One region of the Pseudescherichia sp. genome, then DNA from elsewhere that is predicted to be linked to it. Evidence: predicted binding sites of a transcription regulator. Region 1 holds the regulator's gene; each other region holds the start of a gene.
The links. The regulator Fur, encoded in region 1, represses iron uptake genes when iron is present. The targets are predictions, from matches to a motif close to ATAATAATGAGAACNACTATCAA.
Positions count from the first base shown of each region.

Region 2: a site for Fur is predicted at 2,387-2,409, ahead of RTX96_RS03885 (TonB-dependent siderophore receptor). Genes of this name have one in related genera too.
Region 3: a site for Fur is predicted at 4,832-4,854, ahead of RTX96_RS02520 (Nramp family divalent metal transporter). Genes of this name have one in related genera too.

Region 1 is NZ_DAMBWA010000007.1:50,532-58,226, reverse strand. Features, by position in the region: gene RTX96_RS11190 (transketolase) at 1-249, opposite strand, end outside; gene RTX96_RS11185 (FGGY-family carbohydrate kinase) at 578-2,083, shown strand; gene RTX96_RS11180 (SDR family oxidoreductase) at 2,105-2,902, shown strand; gene RTX96_RS11175 (SDR family oxidoreductase) at 2,922-3,704, shown strand; gene fur (ferric iron uptake transcriptional regulator) at 3,891-4,349, opposite strand; gene fldA (flavodoxin FldA) at 4,639-5,169, opposite strand; gene ybfE (LexA regulated protein) at 5,319-5,612, opposite strand; gene ybfF (esterase) at 5,742-6,515, opposite strand; gene seqA (replication initiation negative regulator SeqA) at 6,686-7,231, shown strand; gene pgm (phosphoglucomutase (alpha-D-glucose-1,6-bisphosphate-dependent)) at 7,256-7,695, shown strand, end outside.
Region 2 is NZ_DAMBWA010000002.1:291,207-298,901, forward strand. Features, by position in the region: gene RTX96_RS03865 (S-(hydroxymethyl)glutathione dehydrogenase/class III alcohol dehydrogenase) at 1-238, opposite strand, end outside; gene RTX96_RS03870 (metal/formaldehyde-sensitive transcriptional repressor) at 271-546, opposite strand; gene RTX96_RS03875 (hypothetical protein) at 727-1,482, shown strand; gene RTX96_RS03880 (glutathione peroxidase) at 1,716-2,198, shown strand; gene RTX96_RS03885 (TonB-dependent siderophore receptor) at 2,484-4,673, shown strand; gene RTX96_RS03890 (VOC family protein) at 4,926-5,312, shown strand; gene RTX96_RS03895 (hypothetical protein) at 5,363-5,641, shown strand; gene RTX96_RS03900 (hypothetical protein) at 5,721-6,167, shown strand; gene RTX96_RS03905 (LysR family transcriptional regulator) at 6,180-7,088, opposite strand; gene RTX96_RS03910 (MFS transporter) at 7,215-7,695, shown strand, end outside.
Region 3 is NZ_DAMBWA010000001.1:538,441-546,135, forward strand. Features, by position in the region: gene glk (glucokinase) at 1-507, opposite strand, end outside; gene RTX96_RS02505 (ion channel protein) at 712-1,947, shown strand; gene mgrA (L-glyceraldehyde 3-phosphate reductase) at 2,018-3,016, shown strand; gene RTX96_RS02515 (DUF2502 domain-containing protein) at 3,137-3,472, shown strand; gene RTX96_RS02520 (Nramp family divalent metal transporter) at 3,556-4,794, opposite strand; gene RTX96_RS02525 (NupC/NupG family nucleoside CNT transporter) at 5,137-6,324, shown strand; gene RTX96_RS02530 (EAL domain-containing protein) at 6,376-7,695, opposite strand, start outside.

The sequences.
Region 1 (7,695 bases):
GAGGACGCAGTAGTAGCAGCCTACGGCATGGCCTTTGGACTGGATGTAGATATCCCGCTCTTCATCGTCCAGGCGGTTGGCTGCGCAGTCGAGTACGCGAAAATAGAGCGCGGTGAGCAGCTCCACCTGAGAGAGATCGGCCCCGGTATGGCCGCCAGCGGGGCTGTTGGCATTCAGGGAGATGATGTGGCGGCGCACCGCGCGGGCTTTGTTTTCAAGTTCGGGTACAGAAAGTAAGAACGGATTCATCGAACTCCTCCGAATTATTATGCGACACTGAATATATATTCAGGTTGGTTCAAAAAAATGGACGCCTGGCTGTTGATCCAAGTTTCCCTGACCGTGAGTGAATAGACTCTCTGAGGTGCTCAGAATATATATTCACGCATGACTTTATATTCAATAATACTAGCGTCTCTGCTGTTGAGTTGTCCAGCGTGATTGAGTGATTTGTGATGACCTACGCATTTGTTGCGTTTGCCTGTAGATGCGCAAAGCAATCCTCGCTATCGTGTACGAAATAAATAATCAGTGTTGAATATATATTCATGGAAGGTTCACCTTTCCGGAGAAACCTATGTCTTCGCACAAAAATATTATTATTGCCCTCGACGAGGGTACGACCAACGCCAAGGCCGTGGCCCTGGACGCAGCGGGCAAGGTAATCGTTAAATTTAACCAGCCGCTATCTATCCAGACGCCTCGCGAGGGGTGGGTGGAACAGTCAGGCACCGCGCTGGTGGAGGCCTCCGTGAAGGTCATCGCGCAAGCAGTTGCCGCGGTAGGGGCTGAAAACGTAGTGGCGCTGGCCATCAGCAACCAGCGCGAGACGGCGATAGGCTGGTACCGCAGCAACGGCACGCCGCTGCACGCGGCTATCAGCTGGCAATGCTCGCGCACGGCGGATTTTTGCGATGCGCTGCGTCGCGATAATAAAGAGCAGACGATTAAAGCCGTCACCGGTCTGCCAGTCGCGCCGCTCTTCTCCGGATCCAAGATGCGCTGGCTCATCGAGTCGGCGCCAAACGGCCAGGCGCTGGCGGCCAACGGTGACATTTGCCTTGGTACCATCGACAGCTGGCTGCTCTGGAACCTGACCGCTGGCGAAAGCTTCTACTGCGACTACTCTAACGCCGCCCGTACCCAGCTCCTCGATCTGCAAAGCGGACGCTGGAGCCCGGAGATGCTGGATATCTTCCAGATCCCGGCGGCCGCGCTGCCGGAGATTAAACCCTCCAGCGGCCTTTTCGGCTACACCAAAAACGTAGCGGGCATTCCTGACGGCATCCCGATTATGTCGATGGTGGGCGACTCGCACGCCGCCTTGTTCGGCCACGCGCTAGGGGAGGCGGGCTGCGTCAAGGCGACCTACGGCACGGGCTCATCGGTGATGGCCCCGGTCACCTCAGCCCAGTGCAACATCCAAGCTCTGGCAACCACCCTTGCCTGGCATGATGGCGAGCAGCTGATCTACGGCCTGGAGGGGAACATCCCCCATACCGGTGACGGCGTGGCGTGGATGGCGGACAGCACGGGCCTGAGCGAACTGCCCGAGGCCGAGCTGGCGGCTGAGCTGAACTCACTCCCGGCTTCGGTTGAATCAACGCTTGGCGTCTATTTTGTTCCGGCGCTGACGGGACTCGGTGCGCCCTGGTGGGATGAAAATGCCCGTGGGGTGATCTGCGGCCTGAGCCGTGGCGTAAAACGCGCGCACCTCATCCGGGCGGCGTTGGAGGCCATCACCTACCAGATCGCCGATGTGGTTACCGCCATGCGGCAGCACAACGATTTTACGCTGACCGCGTTAATGGTGGATGGCGGTCCGACTAAAAATGACTGGCTGATGCAGTATCAGTCAGACCTGCTGGGTTGCCCGGTTATGCGCAGCGACGTGCCTGAACTGTCAGCTATCGGGGCGGCACTCTTAGCGCGCAAAGCCGTGGGGCAACTCTCACTCGATGAGCTGAAACCGTACCTTTACCCGCATAGCGAATTTCGCCCCAACATGGAGCGTCATGGCCGTTTACAAAAACGCTGGCGGGAGTGGCAACAAGCCGTCGAAAGAACCCTACACAAATTCTGAATAGCGGGCGAGGAGGGAAGTATGGGCTATGTATTCGAAAATAAAACGGTCGTCATTACCGGGGCCGCCAAAGGCATCGGTGAGGGTATCGCCAGAAAATTTGCTGATGCGGGGGCGAATTTGGTGCTATCGGATCACTCAGAAGAGGTCACAGAGACCGCAGAGCGACTGAGAGAGGAGTACCATGAAAATATCATCTCCTTCGTTGCCGATGTCACCAATGAAGAGCAGGTCACCGAGCTTTACAGGCTCGCGCATCATACCTTTGGCACTATTGATGTCTCTATCCAAAACGCCGGCATTATCACTATCGACCGCTTCGATAAAATGACGCGTCAGGAGTTCGATAACGTCCTCAACGTGAATACCACCGGCGTATGGCTATGCTGCCGCGAAGCCGCAAAGTATATGGTCAAACAGCAGAGCGGACGTCTGATTAACACCTCCTCCGGGCAGGGGCGCGTTGGCTTTATCTACACCCCGCACTACGCCGCCAGCAAAATGGGTGTGATTGGCATTACCCAAAGCCTCGCCCTTGAGCTGGCCCAGCACAACATTACGGTTAACGCGTTCTGCCCAGGGATCATCGAGACCAATATGTGGGACTACAACGACCGTGTCTGGGGCGAGATCCTGAGTACGCCAGAGAAGCAGTATAAAAAAGGCGAACTCATGGATGAATGGGTGCAGGGGATCCCCCTTAAGCGGGCGGGCAAACCTGCCGACGTTGCCGGGCTGGTGGCATTTCTGGCGTCCGAGGACGCGGCCTACATTACAGGACAAACCATCAACGTGGATGGCGGCTTGATCATGTCGTAACACATTTTGGAGTGAAATCATGGATAAATATTTTTCCCAAAGACTGTTTGATTTAAGCGATCGCGTCGCGTTTGTTACCGGGGCAGGCAGCGGTATTGGTCAAATGATTGCTTACGGTTTTGCCAGCGCGGGGGCGAAGGTGGCCTGCTTCGATCTGCGTGAGGACGGTGGCCTGGCGGACACCGTGAGCACTATTCAGGAGATGGGCGGCAGCGCCTTTGCTTATACCGGCGACGTACGCGATATCGCCCATCTGCGCGCTGCCATCGCTGAAGTGAAGACGCAGTTTGGCCGCCTTGATGTGGCGCTCAACGCCGCCGGGATTGCCAACGCCAATCCGGCGCTGGAGATGGAGCCCGATCAGTGGCAGCGGGTGATCGATATCAACCTCACCGGCGTCTGGAACAGCTGCAAAGCCGAGGCGGAGCTGATGCTGGAGAGCGGCGGTGGCTCGATCATTAATATCGCCTCTATGTCAGGGGTGATTGTTAACCGGGGTCTGGAGCAGGCTCACTACAACTGCTCTAAGGCGGGGGTGATCCACTTAAGCAAAAGCCTGGCGATGGAGTGGGCGGAGAAAAATATCCGCGTCAACACGATTAGCCCAGGCTACACGGCGACGCCAATGAACACCCGTCCAGAGATGGTGCATCAGACAAAATCGTTTGAGAGCCAGACGCCGATGCAGCGTATGGCAAAGGTTGAAGAGATGGCGGGCCCGGCGATTTTTCTTGCCGCGGATGCCTCATCGTTCTGCACCGGTGTAGATCTGCTGGTCGATGGCGGGTTTGTTTGCTGGTAACGGGAGATGCTTTTTCGCCCGTTGGGCACAGTGTGGGTTTGTAGGCCCGCGTAAGCGAAGCGCCACCGGGCGTTATTATGTTGACGCTGCAATGCCGGGCGGCACTGCGTTTGCCCGGCCTACGGTCTCGCTCTTCCCATAAAAAAGGGCCACCCTAAGGTGGCCCGTTTTTTGTTACCGTTTCAATCACAGCTTACGCGGCGTCGTTTCATGCGCGTGTTCATTTTCACGGCAGTCGCCTTCGGCACAGTGACCATAGAGATAGAGGCTGTGGTTCGTCAGGCGGATGCCATGCTTAGTGGCGATTTCACGCTGGCGAGCTTCGATAGAGTCATCGCTAAATTCGATCACTTTGCCACAGTCGAGGCAGATCAGATGATCGTGGTGATGCTGCTGAGTCAGTTCGAAAACGGATTTGCCGCCTTCAAAGTTATGACGGGTCACGATCCCGGCATCATCAAACTGGTTGAGCACGCGATACACGGTAGCCAGACCAATTTCCTCGCCCATATCGATCAGTCGCTTGTATAAGTCTTCCGCACTGACATGATGGTTATCCGGTCCCTGAAGCACTTCCAGAATTTTTAAACGAGGAAGCGTGACTTTCAAGCCGGCCTTCTTTAATGCGGTGTTATTGTCAGTCATGCGGAGTCTGTCCTGTTGCTAATCGATCCACTTCCGAGGCGGAAGTTAATGAGAATGACCTTGAGTAAATGCGTCTCATTATAGAATTGCCACTTCTAAATGAAAACTACAAGTCCTCAAGTAAAGTATGCGTATAAAACGTGGCCTCGCCAACAAACAATCGTTGCGCGACCCGTTTGACCAGGGGATATTGTACAGGTATGTACGCGAAAGTTAAAAAATTGTAGCAATTATTTCTATTGCTTTTATCTATCAATAGCGGCGCAGCACGAAGGCCACGCCGTTAACATCAGGCGTTAACGATCTCGTCCAGGTGTAGCTCTTCAGAGATCTGCTTGACCCACTTCTCAACGCGCTCGGCGGTCAGCTCCGGCTGACGATCTTCGTCAATAGCAAGTCCGACGAAGTGGTCGTCATCGGCCAGGCCTTTAGACGCTTCAAAATGATAACCCGCGGTTGGCCAGTGACCTACGATAGTTGCACCGTTGGGTTCAATGATATCACGAATGGTGCCGAGTGCATCACAGAAGTACTCTGCATAGTCCTCCTGATCGCCGCAGCCGAACAGCGCCACCAGCTTACCGTTGAAATCCACCTCTTCCAGGGTTGGGAAGAAGTCGTCCCAGTCGCACTGCGCTTCACCATAGTACCAGGTCGGGATGCCCAGCAGCAGGATATCATAGCCTTCCAGATCTTCTTTGCTGCTCTTGGCAATGTCATGCACGTCGGCAATCTCTTTACCAAGCTGCTTCTGGATCATCTTCGCGATATTTTCGGTGTTACCGGTGTCGCTACCGAAAAAAATGCCTGTAATTGCCATGAGTAAAATAACCTCTTGAAACTTAATAATATGGTGGTGGAGCACAGCCCACGGATAAGGGCAATAATAGCAGAACAGAGCCATACGCGAAATTCGTAATCGTTCGGACTGCACTCTGTGCTACATGAAAGTGTGATTTGACGAGATTTTCAGACGTCGCCCTGGCGATGCAGGGCCTGGAGCTGGGTGAGCAGCAGCTCTTCGATCAGCTCGCTGCGGCTCATCTGCCGGGCATCGGCCAGCGCATTGAGCGCCTCAACGGCGTCAGCGTTCATCTTCAGCTCGACGCGCTTAAGTCCGCGAACTTTATCGCGTTTAAGCTGGTTGCGCTTGTTGATGCGTAGCTGTTCGTCACGCGAAAGCGGATTCGTTTTCGGTCGTCCCGGGCGACGCTCGTTCGCGAACAGATCTAGTGTCGTACGGTCCGTTTGTTCTTTTGCCATGATTTAGGGTGACGTCGGGGAAAACAGGCTGCCAGGGTAACCCTGTGCGATTAGCGCGCCATCATACATCAGCAGAGCAGGGACGCCAACGACCGTAAGCCCTGCCGCGTCCGGTCGCCGGGTTTTTAATCAGCCCGCATCGTTTGCCAGATAGCGGCGGATCGCCCGCAGCACCGCCTCGGGCTTTTCAGCATGCACCCAGTGACCGGCTCCGGCAATCACATGCGCCCGTGCCTGCGGGAACTGGGCCAGCAGCGCATCGCGATGTGCCTCGGTGACGTAGGGCGACTGGCCACCGCGGACAAACAGCGCCGGGCGATCCCAGGCCGGTACGGTCTGCCAGCCAATAATCTCTTCATAGCGGTCCCACAGAACCGGCACGTTGAAGCGCCACTCACCGTCAATGAACGATTTCAGAAGAAACTGAATAACGCCCTCTTCATGCAGGGTCTGACGCATCAGCGCAGCGGCCTGCTGGCGGCTGGTGGCCCCTGCAGCCGTCACCGCCTTGATAGCGGCAAAAATCTCGTCATGACGACGTACCTGATAGTCAACCGGGGCAATATCAATAGCAACCAGCCGATCGATCCGTTCTGGGGCAAGCGCGGTAAGCGCCATTACCGCCTTGCCGCCCATAGAGTGGCCGATAAAGGTGGCCTTTTCGAGGCCCTGCGCGTCGAGGGTATCCAGCAGATCCTGCGCCATCGCCGGGTAGTTCATCTCCGGCGAGCGGGGAGAGAGACCGTGGTTGCGCATATCCACCTGGATGATATCGTGATCGTTTACCAGATCGCGCGCCAGCACGCCGAGGTTGTCCAGGCTGCCAAACAGGCCGTGAACCAGGACAACGGGAGAATTGTTGTGCGGATGTTGTGCAGATTGCGCTCGGGTATTCAATTTCATGGCAAAGTTCTTTTTTTCGCTCTGTCGGGTTAGGGTATTATGTTGACCATTCTACCGCCTGGCTGCAAGGGGTCGACGCGAACCGACTTTTGCCTGACGTTAACCGTTGTTGAGATTTCGCCTATAATCCCAACAGCTTGTATTCAGATAAGATACTCCACTGGATTAAAATGAAAACGATCGAAGTTGATGATGAGCTTTACAGCTATATTGCTAGCCATACCAAACACATCGGCGAGAGCGCATCCGAGATTTTACGCCGGATGCTGAAGTTTACCGCCAACGGCAGCAGGCCAGCGGCCACCGCCCCGAAAGAGGCCGCCATTGTCAACGTCCCGGCCGAAGTGAAGCCGGTTAATCCTGTAAAAGACAAAGTCCGTGCCATGCGCGAACTGCTGCTCTCTGACGAATATGCAGAACAGCGCAAAGCGGTTAACCGCTTCATGCTGGTGCTGTCTACACTCTATTCATTGGATGAGAAAGCGTTTGCCGAGGCGACGGAGTCCCTGCATGGCCGTACCCGCGTCTACTTTGCGGGCAGTGAGCAGACGCTGCTGCAAAACGGGGCACAGACCAAACCTAAGCACCTGGCGAATACGCCATACTGGGTGATCACGAATACGAATACGGACCGCAAACGCAGCATGGTGGAGCATATCATGCAGTCGATGCAGTTCCCGGTGGAGCTGATTGACAAGGTTTGCGGCACAATCTAACCCTTGCATAAGAAGGATCAGGCAATGGCAAATCATGAACGCGCAGGACAGCCTGCACAACAGGGCGATCTGATTAATGTCGCTCAGCTTACCGCGCAGTACTACGTGCTGAAGCCGGAAACGGGCAACAGCGAACATGCGGTAAAATTCGGCACCTCCGGCCATCGCGGCAGTTCGGTACGCCATAGCTTCAATGAACCGCACATTCTGGCCATTGCGCAGGCGATTGCCGAAGAGCGCGCTAAAAACGGCATTACCGGGCCGTGCTATGTCGGTAAGGATACCCACGCGCTCTCCGAGCCGGCGTTTATCTCCGTGCTGGAAGTGCTGGCCGCCAACGGCGTCGATATCATCGTGCAGGAGAACAACGGCTTCACGCCAACCCCTGCGGTGTCGAATGCTATCCTCGAGCACAACAAGCAGGGTGGCGCTCAGGCTGACGGTATCGTCATTACCCCTTCGCA
Region 2 (7,695 bases), on a different contig from region 1:
GCTTCAGGCTGGTCACGCCCTCGCCCACTTCCACGACTACGCCGCCGCCTTCATGGCCAAGCACCGCCGGAAAGACGCCTTCCGGATCGTCCCCTGAGAGGGTGAACGCATCGGTGTGGCAGACGCCGGTGTGGGTGATCTTAACCAGCACCTCACCTTTTTTCGGTGGCGCTACGTCGATTTCAACAATTTTCAGTGGTTGACCCGGCCCAAAGGCAACAGCCGCACGTGATTTCATAGACTCTCTTCCCTTATGTGAACAGTACTGTTTTATTTTAGATAAGAGCGCAGAAGATGGCCGACTTCTGCCATTCTTACCGCGCGCTGGTCGGGCGTTGTCTCGCCGCTGACCAGTTCATCTTTGAGGTGAATTTCGACCATCTCGCCCATCAAGCCGTTAGCAGCCCCGCGCACGGCGGCGATCTGTTGCAGTATTGCGATGCAAGGTTCGCCCGACTCCAGCGCCCGCTCAAGGGCGTCGACCTGGCCACGAATGCGGCGAACACGGGTAAGGATGCGTTTTTTATCTTCAGGTGAGTGTGGCATACGCCCTCCTATACTGTAGGGGGGTATAGTAGCAGGAGTTCTATCTTGCTGTAAAATTTAAAGCATTCAGGCAGGTCTGTTAAATATTGAATTTATCACGATATCAATTTTCTGGAGATAATAATCCAGATATCTTAGAAGCATCAAAGGTACTGCTTTCAAAAATAGCCGAGGACAATAATGAGTAAAAGTACTGTCCGCTTTGCACCCTGGATAGGCTCCAATTATGAGAAAGGTTTTCGCGGCTTGCGCATACTCTTAGTGTGCGAATCTCACTATGGCGATAAGCAGTATGAACGCCCCACTGTCACTCCGGAGATCATTAAGGCTCTTGCTTTGGGGGAGAAACACCCAAGGGCAACCAGTAAGCTTCGACGGCATATGCATTTCACAAAAATAATGTCTGCAATTCAGGACGTTAGACAGAGCTTCTCATATAAGCAAAGAAGAGAATTTTGGAGTAGCGTCGCTTACTACAACTTCTTGCAGGAATTCATAAAAGACAGGCGTATTGCACCATCCCAAAGCGCCTGGGATCGCAGTGAGAGTGCGTTTACGAACGTCATATCGGTGTTGGCACCGGATTTGTTTGTATGTTTCAGCAAACGTAACGGCAACCGTATTAGGTCACTTGCTGGTAGTTTACCGGTAGCTGTAGTGAACCATCCATCTTCGCGGTTTACATATTCTGAGGTTAATCCGGTTATCGCTGCGCATATAAAGTTAGCCTTAGCACAAAAGGCACAAGCTACAAAATTCACTGGCAATGATCTTTTTTATCACTGGTACGAGGCCACAGCTAGTTCCTTGCCCACACCTGGCTCACACCTTTCGGATTTGGACAAAACCGTACTCCTTGCGGAACGAAGGGAGTCAATGACCGCCCTTGACGAATTGATCCTACAAGACATGGCCCAGGATAACCCATTGAATTGATTATAATATAAGTAGATGGGAACTTTATATTCAGTCAGTTATGCTCTTAGCTAGCCTATTAGAACCGAAGCAAGCTTGATATGCGCCAGTAGCGGACACTACTAACATCAAGGTATGTTAATAAATAGTGAGCTGGTTAAAGGCCGCCTATTTGCTAATTTTTGTTCGACTTTACAGCAATGAACTAAGTGGCAATGTTAATGCAAAACTTATTTTGCTCTGAGGATCCCGACATGAGCACCTTTCATCAACTTACAGCCACCAGTCTGCGGGGTCAGCCCATCTCGATGGCCGACTACGCTGGCAAAGTGGTTCTGGTGGTAAATACCGCCAGCCATTGTGGCTTCACCCCACAGTACGCTGGCCTTGAAGCGCTCTACAAAAAGTATGCCGCCCAGGGACTGATGGTGCTTGGCTTCCCCTGCAACCAGTTTGGTTCCCAGGAACCTGGCGGCCCTGATGAGATCGCCCGGACCTGCCACAGCAACTACGGTGTGAGCTTCCCGATGTTCGAGAAAGTGGAGGTCAACGGCGCCGCTACCCATCCGGTGTTTCGTTACCTGAAAGACCAATTGCCCGGCGTGCTGGGTCGACGGATCAAGTGGAACTTCACTAAATTTCTGATTGGGCGCGACGGCAAACCGCTCAAGCGTTTTGCACCGTTCACCACGCCAGAGAAAATGGAAACTGTCATTCGTGATGCACTTGGGATCTAAGTATTCCTGCTGTTAACCCTACCTGCTCCGTTCATTATTTTGCAGCCCCCATTGGGTTTTGGTGTCGCGGCGTCATCCAGCTCTCATGATGACGACGACCTATACGCCTCTCCAAAAACCCTATTTAGATCATGCCATTAAAGAAACATTTTTTAACATTATCTGTTTACAATGTAATGATAATTCATATCATTTTGATAATCACTCTCAAACCAGAGGGCGATGACGTTGCGATTAATGGCCTTAAGGCCACCGATACCTCGAAAAATCAGGATGATCATAATAATGAAACCGCGTTGTTCTTGGGCGCTAAGCCCATGTTTATTAATGATGCTAGCCACTCATGCCTCGGCTGAGGGACAAAAAGAAGAGTCGATGGTTGTGGCCGCCAGCCGTACAAACCACAGCATTACCGATATGGCACAGACGACCTGGGTCGTAGAGCAGGCTGAAATTGAACAGCAGGTTCAGGGCGGTAAAGAGCTCAAGGAGGTGCTGGCGCAGTTGATTCCCGGTATGGATGTCAGCAGTCAGGGGCGTACCAACTACGGTATGAATATGCGTGGTCGCTCTATGATGGTAATGGTCGACGGCGTGCGTTTAAACTCCTCGCGCAGCGATAGCCGCCAGCTCGATTCTATCGATCCGTTTAATATTACCCGTATTGAAGTTATCTCCGGCGCAACCTCCCTCTACGGCGGCGGCAGTACCGGCGGCTTAATCAATATTGTCACTAAAAAGGGCCAACCGGAAACGGAAGTCGAATTTCAGACCGGCATGAAATCGGGCTTCAACAGCCATAACGATAATGATGAGAACATCGCGGCGGCGGTCAGCGGCGGCAATGACAATGCGTCAGGGCGGCTGTCGGTCGCTTATCAGCGCTTTGGTGGCTGGTACGATGGCAAAGGCAACGAGGTGAATATTGATAACACCCAGACCGGTTTGCAATATTCTGACCGTCTGGACGTGATGGGCACCGGCACGCTAAATATCGACGACCACCAGCAGCTGCAGCTCACCACCCAGTATTACAATAGTGAATCCGACGGTAAGCACGGCCTCTATCTTGGTGAGAACTTTTCGGCGGTAACCGGTTCTGGTAATGCTTACAACAAGAACAATCTCGACTCCGACCGCATTCCCGGTACCGAACGCCACCTGATCAACCTGCAATACTCCAACACCGATTTCTGGGGACAGGATCTGGTCGCACAAATTTATTACCGTGATGAAAGCCTGACCTTCTACCCCTTCCCTACCCTTTCAGGCGGCCGGGTAACCAGCATTGGAGCCTCACAGCAGAAAACCGACTTCTACGGCGGTAAACTCACTCTCAACAGCACACCACTGGATGCTTTGTCCCTGACGTGGGGTGTTGATGCCGAGCATGAAGTCTTTGACGCCAATCAGCAATTTTTCGACCTCAGCAAAGCAGCTGCCAGCGGTGGCATGAAGCTGGATGACGCGTATAACGTTGGCCGCTATCCGGGCTATAGCATCACCAACCTCGCCCCCTTCCTGCAAACCAGCTATGACTTCTCCGCTATCACCCTCAGCGGCGGCGTGCGCTATCAGTACACGGAGAACCGGGTCGATGATTTTGTTGGCTATGCCCAACAACAGGCCATTGCCACGGGAAGAGCCACCTCCGCTGACGCTGTACCAGGCGGAAAAACCGACTACAACAATCTGCTCTTTAACGCCGGCATTTTGGGTCATCTGACCGAGCGTCAGCAGCTATGGTTCAACTTCTCCCAGGGGTTTGAGATCCCGGATCTGGCAAAATATTATGGCTCCGGCACCTATCAGCTGGTGAACGGCCATTATCGCCTGGTCAACAGCGTTAACGTTAACGACTCAAAACTCGACGGTATTAAAGTTGATGCTTATGAGCTGGGCTGGCGCTACACTGGGGACAACCTGCGCACGCAAATTGCCGGTTACTACTCGCTCTCCGACAAAACCATCAACATCAACAAAAACGACATGACCATCAACGTTGAAGACGACAAGCGTCGCATCTACGGCGTTGAAGGCCAGGTCGACTATTTCTTTACCGACAGCGCGTGGAGCACGGGCACAAACTTTAACGTCATCAAATCGCAAACTCGCGTCGACGGGAAATGGGAAAAGCTGACGGTAGACAGCGCCAGCCCATCCAAAATGAGCGCATGGGTTACCTGGGCGCCGGGCGACTGGACGCTGCGTCTGCAAAGTACGCAGACGTTTGATTTGTCCGATGATGCCGGTAAGCACATTGACGGTTATAATACTGTTGATCTATTAGGCAGTTACCTTCTGCCGGTGGGCAAGCTGAGCTTTAGCATAGAAAACCTGTTGGATGAAGATTACACCACCGCATGGGGACAGCGCGCACCGGGTCTGTACAGCCCAACCTACGGCGCTGAGAATCTCTATACCTATAAAGGTCGCGGTCGTACTTTCGGCCTGAACTACTCGGTCTTGTTCTGATAGTCTCTGCCGCCTGCAACGCGGGCGGCAGTGCGATACGCCTCGGCATACGCCGGTTTGAAATACGGGGAAGATGTTGCAAGGGCATTTACCGTCAGTTTTGACCTCACATTACTCAGCAAAAATACCCATTCACCCTATTAACTTCATATCAGCATGACCGCTCTTATCGACAAATTAACGGCATAATGAGATGTAAACTCAGAGTGATTTTCAAAATTCAATTACGCCCCGTCGGCAGGAGATCTCTGGATGTTTACTCACATGCGTATTGCCAGACCCGTATCAAACCTTGAAAGATCGTTTCTGATGTACAGCCAAGGCCTGTATTTGCAAAAGATCGCTGAGTTCAACGATCATGATGGTTTCAATGGAATGATGTTGGGGCGTGATGAGATATCCTGGCACATCGAGTTCACCGTTTGTCAGTACCATCCCATTCAACCTTCGCAAACGGAAGAGGATCTGCTTGTTCTCTATTATCCTCATAAAGAAGAGTGGGAAAGCACCTGCGCAAGAATGGTCGAAGCCGGATTCAACGTGGTAAATTCCCTTAATCCCTACTGGGATGTTAACGGCAGGACATTTGTTGATCCAGACGGATACAGAGTGGTTATCCAAAACAAGGCGTGGTCATAGCGACTAGGTGACACCTTATCATCGTTGTCATTCAGACAAGGAGGCGAAACATGCACATCAATACCAGGTACAGGATATGGGCACTTATCTATCTCATGGCGGCCTATGCCATTGCGCTACCTCTTCTTGCTCTGTTTCTGGATCTGGTGATAAACGCAAGCATTATCGACATATGGAAAGGCGTATACTCCTTTACAGATCTTCTTAGGGTGCGTAAAAATCTGATGGTGACCTATGCCGGGCTCGGTGCAGTCATTGGTTTTGTCTACTGGCTCTTTTTTGTCAGAAAATACAGGCACCACGATCCACTGGACAAATATTTCAAGTAGTTAATCTTAATGTGGGCCAACGTTGACAGCGCAGTAACCATCTGTGACTATTACCATGAGTTAATTGAGGAGACAGTACATGCAGGAAGCAATTAATATTTTACTGATAATTCTGCCCATCGTTGTGTTGTTTACTCTGATAACGCTTTTCACCCGCACCCTTCGCCAACCAAAACGCATCATTTCAGATGAAAATGGAATGAAAAAAATATCCTCCAACCCTTCGTATTTTGGCGGGTCCTCCAGGGCAGAATACTATTATGACGACACGTTTTTATATGAGATCAACAACAACATCAATCATAAAATTGAACTCTCTAAAATAACTCAGGTTAAACCAGGCTATACAACGATAAACAACAGGCGTAAGTGGTGCGTCATATATCTTACTGAGGGGGGAGAGAGCCAAATGCAGTTCTACCACAATCTAACCCTGTTCAATCAGAACTTTGCTGGCTTTTTGGCAGCGGTAGAGCGCGAAAACCCTGATGCAGAAGTTAGGAAATTATCTTTTCTTAATATGTAAGGCCTTACTTTTTTATAACCCACGAGTCAGCTCCTCGCTATTTTCCGCAAGCATATCCAGCATTGCTTTAACGTATATATTCGTATTTCCCTGATGCCACATCACGCTTAGTGGCAGGCCCTTAATATTATCTATCGGTTTAAGTGGAAGGTACTTAACGCCGTCAGCGTTCATGTTTTTATACGATGCGGGGACCAGGGCGACGCCCAGCCCTGCCGCGACGAAACTCAGGATAGTCTGCTTTTCCTCTGCGTACTGGGCGATAACAGGAAAAGAGTCGCCGGATCTAAAGATATCCATCGTTAGATCATGGCTATGAGGACGGGCGCGTCTTTCCGGGACAATAACCGGCTCATCGCGAAAATCGTCGATGCTCACCCTGTCATAATCCACCAGCCGATGTTGGGCAGGAACGGCCAGCACGCAGGTTTCATAGGCGATAAAGCGGGTGGTCAAGATGACATCAACCTGCTCCGGTGGACGAACAAAAACCAGGTCCAGCCATCCGGATGCCAGACGCGGAATAAGGCTGGACGACTTGTCTTCGATGATATGAATATCCGCCTCGGGAAATTGCTTGATAAAAAGATTAAGCAGATTTGGCAATAGCCCTCTGGCTGCGCTGTCAATTGCACCGATCCTCAGCGTCTTTTTCTGCGAAACGTTGCTTTTAAGAAAACGCTGTCGCAGGGCGTCAAATTCGCTCAGCACTCTTTTCGCTTCATTCAGGAATTCAGCGCCTTCCGGCGTCAAGTAAACGTTTCGGGTTGAGCGGTTCAACAGGCGTATACCTAAATCCTCCTCCAGCAATTTGATAAAACGGCTGAGTGACGCAGGCATCATTTCAAGCTTTCGGGCAGCACGGCCAAAGTGAAGCTCATCACCTAACACCACAAAGCAACGCAGTTGATTTATATCCATTTTTCCACCCAACGCGAATTATACAAATTATTTATATAAACCCTTGCCGATGATAAAGCCAGTTAAAAAAGCATACTGAGTTCATTACAAAATGATAACAACCCTACAACCGTGGAGCATCCTGTTATGAACAACGACCTCGAAAAAAGGGTTATGCGCAAGGTGACCCTGCGCATTATTCCCTTCATTATGCTGCTGTATTTCATCGCGTTTCTCGACCGGGTCAATATTGGTTTTGCTGCCCTGACGATGAACGAGGATCTGGGCTTTTCGCCGACGGTATTCGGCCTGGGCGCAGGCATATTTTTTCTGGGCTACTTCCTCTTCGAAGTGCCGTCAAACTTAATCCTGCATAAGGTCGGCGCCCGCATCTGGATCGCCCGGGTGATGATCACCTGGGGACTGGTCTCCGCCTGTATGGCTTTCGTGCAGGGCACGACCAGTTTCTACATTCTGCGTTTTCTGCTCGGCGTAGCGGAAGCCGGCTTCTTCCCGGGCATCATTCTTTACCTTAGCTACTGGTTCCCGGCGACAAAACGCGCCCAGGTTACCGCCATTTTTATGGCCGCAGCCCCCCTTTCCACCGCCCTGGGATCGCCCATCTCCG
Region 3 (7,695 bases), on a different contig from region 1:
CTCTTCGCTGTTAGGCGCGAAGTCAACGTGGCCACCCTCACCCGGCAGGCTTACCCAGCGCTTATCAACATGCACAAGGTGCGCGACGCCGAGACCGGTTCCCGCGCCGTAGACGGCAATCGGTTTACCTTCGACCGGCTCCCCGCCGCCAAACTGGGTCAGATGCTCTCTGTCCAGCATCGGGATCGCCATCGACACGGCAGTAAAGTCGTTGATGATCTCCAGATGAGCAAAGCCGAGGTTCTTCTTCATCTCAGCAATGGAGAAGGCCCAGGTGTGGTTGGTCATGGCGACCCAGTCGCCGGTAATCGGGCAGGCGATGGCAATAGAGCCATCTTCAACACTGACGTTGTGTTCAGCAAGGTAGACGCGAACCACGGCTTCAAGGCTTGGGTAGTCCAGCCCGGAATAGGTCTTAGCCTGGGAAATTTCGCCGTTGGCGACATCGCATAGCGCTAAACGCGCATTGGTGCCGCCTACGTCTCCTACTAAAGCATACTTTGTCATTCTTTTACGGCTCCGCTAAAGTCAGAATAAATCTTTGGCACACTGTAAATTCAAGGCGCTGTAACAACAACGACCATAGCACGAGTGCTGAGGGATTATAGAGCTTCATCACAGAATAACTTTACTCTTTCCGCATCATTTGTGTCGACGCCGCCAGGCGAACCGTGCAATGGTGCACTTTAGTGAAAGCAGAAGGAAATCATCATGCTCCATCCGCGAGCCAGAACCATGCTGTTGCTGTCGCTTCCCGCGCTGATTATTGGCATCGCGTCGAGCGTTGTGCTGGTGGTGGTGATGAAAGTCGCCTCCGTGCTGCAATCAATTCTCTGGTCCAGCCTGCCAGCAAAGCTGGGCATCCCCCTGGACTCGCCCTTCTGGACGCTGCTCATGCTGACCCTGACCGGCGTGGTCGTTGGGCTGGTGCTGCGCTACAGCACCGGTCACGGTGGGCCGGATCCGGCGACCGAGCCGCTGATTGGCGCGCCGGTGGCCACCTCTACCCTCCCCGGCCTGCTCTGCGCGCTGATTATTGGCCTGGCGGGGGGCGTCAGCCTTGGGCCTGAGCACCCTATCATGGTGGTCAATATCGCCCTGGCGGTTGCGGTAGGCGCACGTCTCTTTCCCCGGGTGACGGCCCTGGACTGGACGGTTCTGGCCTCGGCCGGCACTATCGGCGCACTCTTCGGTACCCCGGTCGCGGCGGCGCTGATCTTCTCTCAGACCCTGGGAGGGAACAGTGATGTCCCGCTGTGGGATCGCCTTTTTGCCCCGCTGATGTCCGCCGCCGCGGGTGCGCTGACCACCAGCCTCTTCTTCCATCCGCACTTCTCGCTGCCGATTGCTCACTACGGGCAGATGCAGCTGGTAGATATCTTCAGCGGTGCAGTCGTGGCCGCCATCGCCATTGCGCTGGGGATGATCGCGGTGTGGTGCCTGCCGCGCCTGCATCAGGTGATGCACCGGCTGCGTAACCCAGTGTTGATCCTCGGCATCGGCGGCTTTCTCCTCGGCATTCTTGGCATTATCGGTGGTCATATCACCCTGTTTAAGGGGCTAAGCGAGATGCAGCAGCTGGCGTTCAGCCAGACCTTTACCGTCAGCGACTACCTGCTGTTTGCGGTAGTGAAGCTTGCTGCACTGGTGGTGGCCGCCGCCTGCGGCTTTCGCGGCGGACGCATCTTCCCGGCGGTCTTCGTCGCGGTGGCGCTGGGGCTGATGCTGCATGAGCATGTTGAAGCCGTACCGGCAGCCATTACCGTGTCGTGCGCCATTCTCGGTCTGGTGCTTGTCGTGACCCGCGACGGCTGGCTGAGCCTGTTTATGGCGGCCGCGGTTGTGCCGGATACCACTCTGCTGCCGCTGCTATGCATCGTGATGCTCCCCGCGTGGCTGCTGCTGGCGGGAAAACCGCTGATGATTGCGCCACGTCGCAAAGATTAATCCCCGGGCGGGTTTCCTGAGCCCTTCCGGTGTAATGTCTTTTGTTTTACAGAACAGAGAGGATAACTGCATGGTTTATCAGGCTAATCCTGAGCGCTATCAGGCAATGGAGTATCGCCGCTGCGGCGAAAGCGGCATCAGGCTGCCGGCCATATCGCTGGGGCTGTGGCATAACTTTGGCGACGCCACCCTGGTGGAGACCAGCCGCCAGCTGCTACGCCACGCCTTTGATTTGGGTATAACCCACTTTGATCTTGCCAATAACTACGGCCCGCCCCCTGGCTCTGCCGAAAGCAACTTTGGCCGCATTCTGCGGGAAGACTTTTTGCCTTACCGCGACGAGCTGATTATCTCCTCGAAGGCCGGGTATACCATGTGGGACGGCCCCTACGGCGACTGGGGATCACGCAAGTATCTTATTGCCAGCCTCGATCAGAGCCTGCGCCGGATGGGCCTTGAGTATGTCGATATCTTCTATCATCACCGCCCGGATCCGCATACGCCGCTAAAAGAGACCATGCGCGCGCTAGACCATATCGTGCGCCAGGGGAAAGCGCTCTACGTCGGCCTGTCTAACTACCCGGCGGATCTGGCCCGTGAGGCCATCGCTATCCTTGATGACCTGGGCACCCCCTGCCTGATCCATCAGCCGAAATACTCGATGTTTGAGCGCTGGGTCGAGGATGAGCTGCTGGATCTGCTGGCAGAGAGAGGGGTCGGCAGCATTGCCTTTTCACCGCTGGCGGGTGGTCAGCTAACAGACCGCTACCTGAACGGCATTCCGGCCGATTCGCGGGCCGCCAGCGGCAGCCGCTTCCTCAACCCGGATCAGCTTACCGATGAGAAGCTAGAGAAGGTGCGTAAGCTTAATGCTCTGGCCCAGGGGCGCGGGCAGAAGCTCTCCCAGATGGCGCTGGCGTGGGTGCTGCGCGGGGACAGAGTCACCTCGGTGCTGATTGGTGCAAGTAAAATTGCCCAACTGGACGATGCGGCGGGCATGCTGGCTAACCGCCACTTTACCGAGCAGGAGTGTGCCATCATCGATGCGATTCTGAACGGCACGGATTAACTCTTTTTTAACAAAAAGTGCTGCCCTCCACGAATTAGGAGTTAAGCCGATGCTACGGGTCTTTACGTCTCGTAATATTTGCTTACAGGCCATCGTGGCCCGCTCGTGGAGGAAATTTTTATGTTCAGGTCACTTATTCTGGCAGCACTGTTAATGGCTACTACAGCCCCGCTGGTCGCCCACGCCGGTGAGATCACACTGCTACCGTCTATAAAACTACAGATTGGCGACCGGGACGATCGGGGCCACTACTGGGATGGCCGAGACTGGCGCGACCGGGACTACTGGCACCGTCACTATCAGTGGCGTGATAACCGCTGGCGTCCACACGATCGCGGCTACCATCGTGGCTGGGACAACCGTAAAGCCTATGAGCGCGGCTATCGCGAAGGCTGGCACGATCGCAGCGACCGTCGTGGCCCGGGACGCGGTCATGGACACGGCCATCACCATTAATCTTGCCCGGCGGCGCTGCGCTTGCTCGAGTCTACTCTCCGTAGGCCTGATAAGCGCAGCCGCCACCCGGCGTTACTCCCACATTACAGTCCCAGCGCCATCCCTATCAGCAACCACAGGTTAAGGCCTACCACCAGACCCACAATCACCCAGCCGAGGCGTTTTACCAGTCGGGTATTGACCAGCTCGCCCATCAGCTTACCGTTGCTGGTAAAGATCAGCAGCGGCACCAGCGCCAGCGCGATACCGAAGCTAAGCAGTACCTGGCTCATCACCAGAATACGCGTCGGATCCAGTCCCATCAGGATCACAATAAACGACGGCAGCATGGTGATAGACCGACGTAGCCACAGCGGAATGCTAAAGCGGACAAACCCCTGCATCACGACCTGCCCGGCCAGCGTCCCCACTACCGTAGAGGAGAGTCCTGCCGCGACCAGGCTCAGACCAAAGATGGTCGCTGCCGCATGGCTTAACAACGGTTCAAGGGTAAGGTAGGCCTGATCCAGGTCAGCAACGCCGGTATGGCCGCTAAAATGAAACGCAGCGGCGGCCGTTGCCATCATCGCCAGGTTAACGAAGCCGGCAATGGTCATGGCAATTGCCACGTCCCACTTGGTTGCTGAGTAGCGCTCTTTGCGCGATCCGCTGTGCAGATTCTGGGTGAGCGAGGAGTGCAGATAGATGACGTGCGGCATAATGGTTGCCCCCAGCACGCCCGCAGCCAGAAACACCGCTTCGGTGGTCGGCAGGCTGGGGATCAGCATCCCTTTGCCCAGATCCACCAGCTTAGGCTGGGAGAAGATGAGCTCTACAACGTACGCAGCCGCGACAAAGAGTAGCAGACCGCCAATCACTTTCTCCAGCGGCTTATCGCCGCGACGCTGCAGCATCAGGATCAGGAAGGTGGCAATCCCGGTCAGCACCGCCCCCTGCAGCAGCGACACGCCGAGAATAAGCTTAAAACCAATTGCCGCCCCGATGAACTCCGCCAGATCGGTAGCCATAGCGATGATTTCCGCCTGCACCCAGTAGAACCAGACTACCGGCCGTGGATAGCGATCGCGGATATGCTCAGCAAGGTTTTTGCCTGTTGCAATCCCTAGCTTGGCGGAGAGCACCTGGATCAGCATCGCCATCAGGTTAGCCCATACAACAACCCATAGCAGCTTATAGCCGAAACTGGCGCCGGCCTGAATATTGGTAGCAAAATTACCGGGATCGATGTAGCCAATCGCCGCCACAAAGGCCGGTCCCATCAATGCGAACCGAAGCTTTCGCGCTGTACGCCCGCTACTACTTTCAACGCTGCTATCGTTCATTTTTGCCTCTAATATAGCCTTTGCTATGTTTCATGCTAGCAAAATGCGAATGATTATCAAGTTCGCTTGGGTGGATTTCTTCGATAGATAAAACCGATTAACGGAGTGAAGGACAGGAAAAGAGCGATAGTGCGTGGGTAAGTAACCCGATGTGTTACAGTTTAGCAGCGTAAATGGGTTTTACACTTCTTTTATTAACATAACAAAATTGTATCTTTGATCACTATTTTTGAGTCTCGTCACAGGACATTACGATAGTGTGTATTTGATCTCGTTTTATTTACTCTTGTTTCATAGAATGTGCACGAAAACTAAACCTGCCTCATGTTTGGAGCAAAAAGTATGTCCCGCGTTCTTCACTTTGTTTTGGCGCTTGCCGTTGTGGCGCTTCTGGCCTTGCTGGTCAGCAGCGATCGCAAGAAAATTCGTATTCGTTTCGTTGTTCAGCTTTTGGTTATTGAAGTCTTACTCGCCTGGTTCTTCCTGAACTCCGACGTCGGCCAGGGCTTCGTGCGTGGCTTCTCCGAGATGTTTGAAAAACTGCTCGGCTTTGCCAACGAAGGGACCAACTTCGTCTTTGGTAAAATGAACGATGAAGGTCTGGCATTCTTCTTCCTGAAAGTGCTCTGCCCTATCGTCTTTATCTCTGCGCTGATCGGTATCCTGCAGCACATTCGCGTTCTGCCGATTGTGATCCGCGCTATCGGTACCGTGCTGTCAAAAGTTAACGGCATGGGCAAACTGGAGTCGTTTAACGCGGTAAGCTCGCTGATTCTGGGGCAGTCAGAAAACTTTATCGCCTATAAAGATATCCTCGGCAAAATGTCGCGCAACCGCATGTACACGATGGCAGCTACGGCGATGTCCACCGTCTCCATGTCAATCGTTGGCGCGTACATGACCATGCTGGAACCAAAATACGTCGTTGCGGCGCTGGTTCTCAACATGTTCAGCACCTTTATTGTTCTGTCGCTGATTAACCCGTACCGCGTGGATGAGAGCGAAGAGAACCTGCAGATGGCTAACCTGCACGAAGGCCAGAGCTTCTTTGAGATGCTGGGTGAGTATATCCTGGCAGGCTTCAAGGTGGCGATTATCGTTGCTGCCATGCTGATCGGCTTTATCGCGCTCATCTCTGGCCTCAACGCCCTGTTCGCCGCCGTGCTGGGCATCTCCTTCCAGGGCATTCTGGGCTACATCTTCTACCCGGTTGCATGGGTAATGGGCGTACCGGCCGGCGAAGCGCTGCAGGTAGGCAGTATTATGGCGACCAAACTGGTCTCTAACGAATTCGTTGCCATGATGGACCTGCAGAAGATCGCCAGCACCCTGTCACCGCGTGCGGAAGGGATCCTCTCCGTGTTCCTCGTCTCCTTTGCTAACTTCTCCTCTATCGGCATTATTGCAGGCGCCATTAAAGGTTTGAACGAAGAGCAAGGTAACGTGGTATCACGCTTCGGCCTGAAACTGGTCTACGGCTCTACGCTGGTCAGCGTGCTGTCTGCTTCTATCGCTGCGCTTGTGCTGTAAGATAGATATCACTCGCGAGCAAAACCGGGGCCTGCCCCGGTTTTTTTATGCCTAGTCCGCTAGCTTCTCGGGTTTACCCAACAGATAGCCCTGCAGATAGTCCACCCCCAGCGAGAGCAGCAGATCGCGCTGCTCTTCGGTCTCTACATACTCCGCCACTACCGTCAGGGATTTGGCTTTCGCCATAAAGCAGATGGACTTCACGATCATCGCGTCCAGAGAGTCGGTGAGAATATCCTTCACGAAGCAGCCGTCGATCTTCACGATGTCAGCATGCAGGCGCTTCAGGCGCTCAAAGTTAGCGTAGCCGGTACCAAAATCATCGATTGCAATCTTGAAACCGTAGTTTTGCAGGCGCTGAATGTTGTGCATGCTGGTCTCCGAATTGGAAAAAGCCTGCTCTTCGGTTATCTCAATAATCACGCACTGAGGCGCAACGCCATAGCTTTTAAACAGGGCCATAATCTGCGTGGCCGACTCCTTTTGCATCAGGGTCAGCGGCATCAGGTTAACGGAGAATCGCGCCTGGGTACCAGGAACCGGATGCGCGCGCAGCCAGCGCAGCAGCGTCTCCAATACCTGCATATCAAAGCGAATACTCAGGTTAAACTGGGCAATGACCGGCAGAAAACGGTCAGGCGTCAGAATTTCACCCTCCACGGAGAGGCGGGTCAGCACCTCATGGTACCCCACCCCGTCCGCGTTCTGGATCGGCTGGGCATAGAGCAGCAGCCCCTCCTCCTCCAGCGCACGTTTCACGCGGTTAAGCAGCAGCACGCGCTCGGTAGTGTGGTCGCATACGGTTTCAAGACTCTGGGTCAGGGCCAGCACGTGCGAGGTTGAACAGGCCTGCTCGGAGAGCCAGCTCAGCTGCCCTAGCGTCTGGTGAAAGATCTCCCCAGCGCCTTCGATAATTCCCCAGGAGGCACCAAATTCGATATCCATTGCGGTGTGATGCCAGAAAATTTTTCTTCCGCTGAGGTAGTCCACCATATGCTGAAGCCGCGCCGTCGGTTCGGCGCCGTTGAGCAGCAGCAGCAGCTCGCTTCCCGGTAGCTGGTACACCTTCTCATTTCTCATCAGCAGCGGCTGCAGCTCACGAGTGATGCTGCGCTTGCACTGAACGCGCATCATCATGCCGTAGTGGCGACTAAGAAACTCCAAATTGCTGATGTGTAGGCAGCAGACCACTCGGTGGGTATGCTTCTCCAGCTGCTGTTCAAGCGCGCGCAAATTCGGCAGGCCGGTAAGCGGATCGGTGAGCGCCTGCGCCTTCCATGCCCGCTTAAGCCACTCGCTGCGCCGATAAATAGCAGCCATATAGAGAATACAAATGGTAAAGGAGATCAGTACCGACAGCACGAAGGCCAT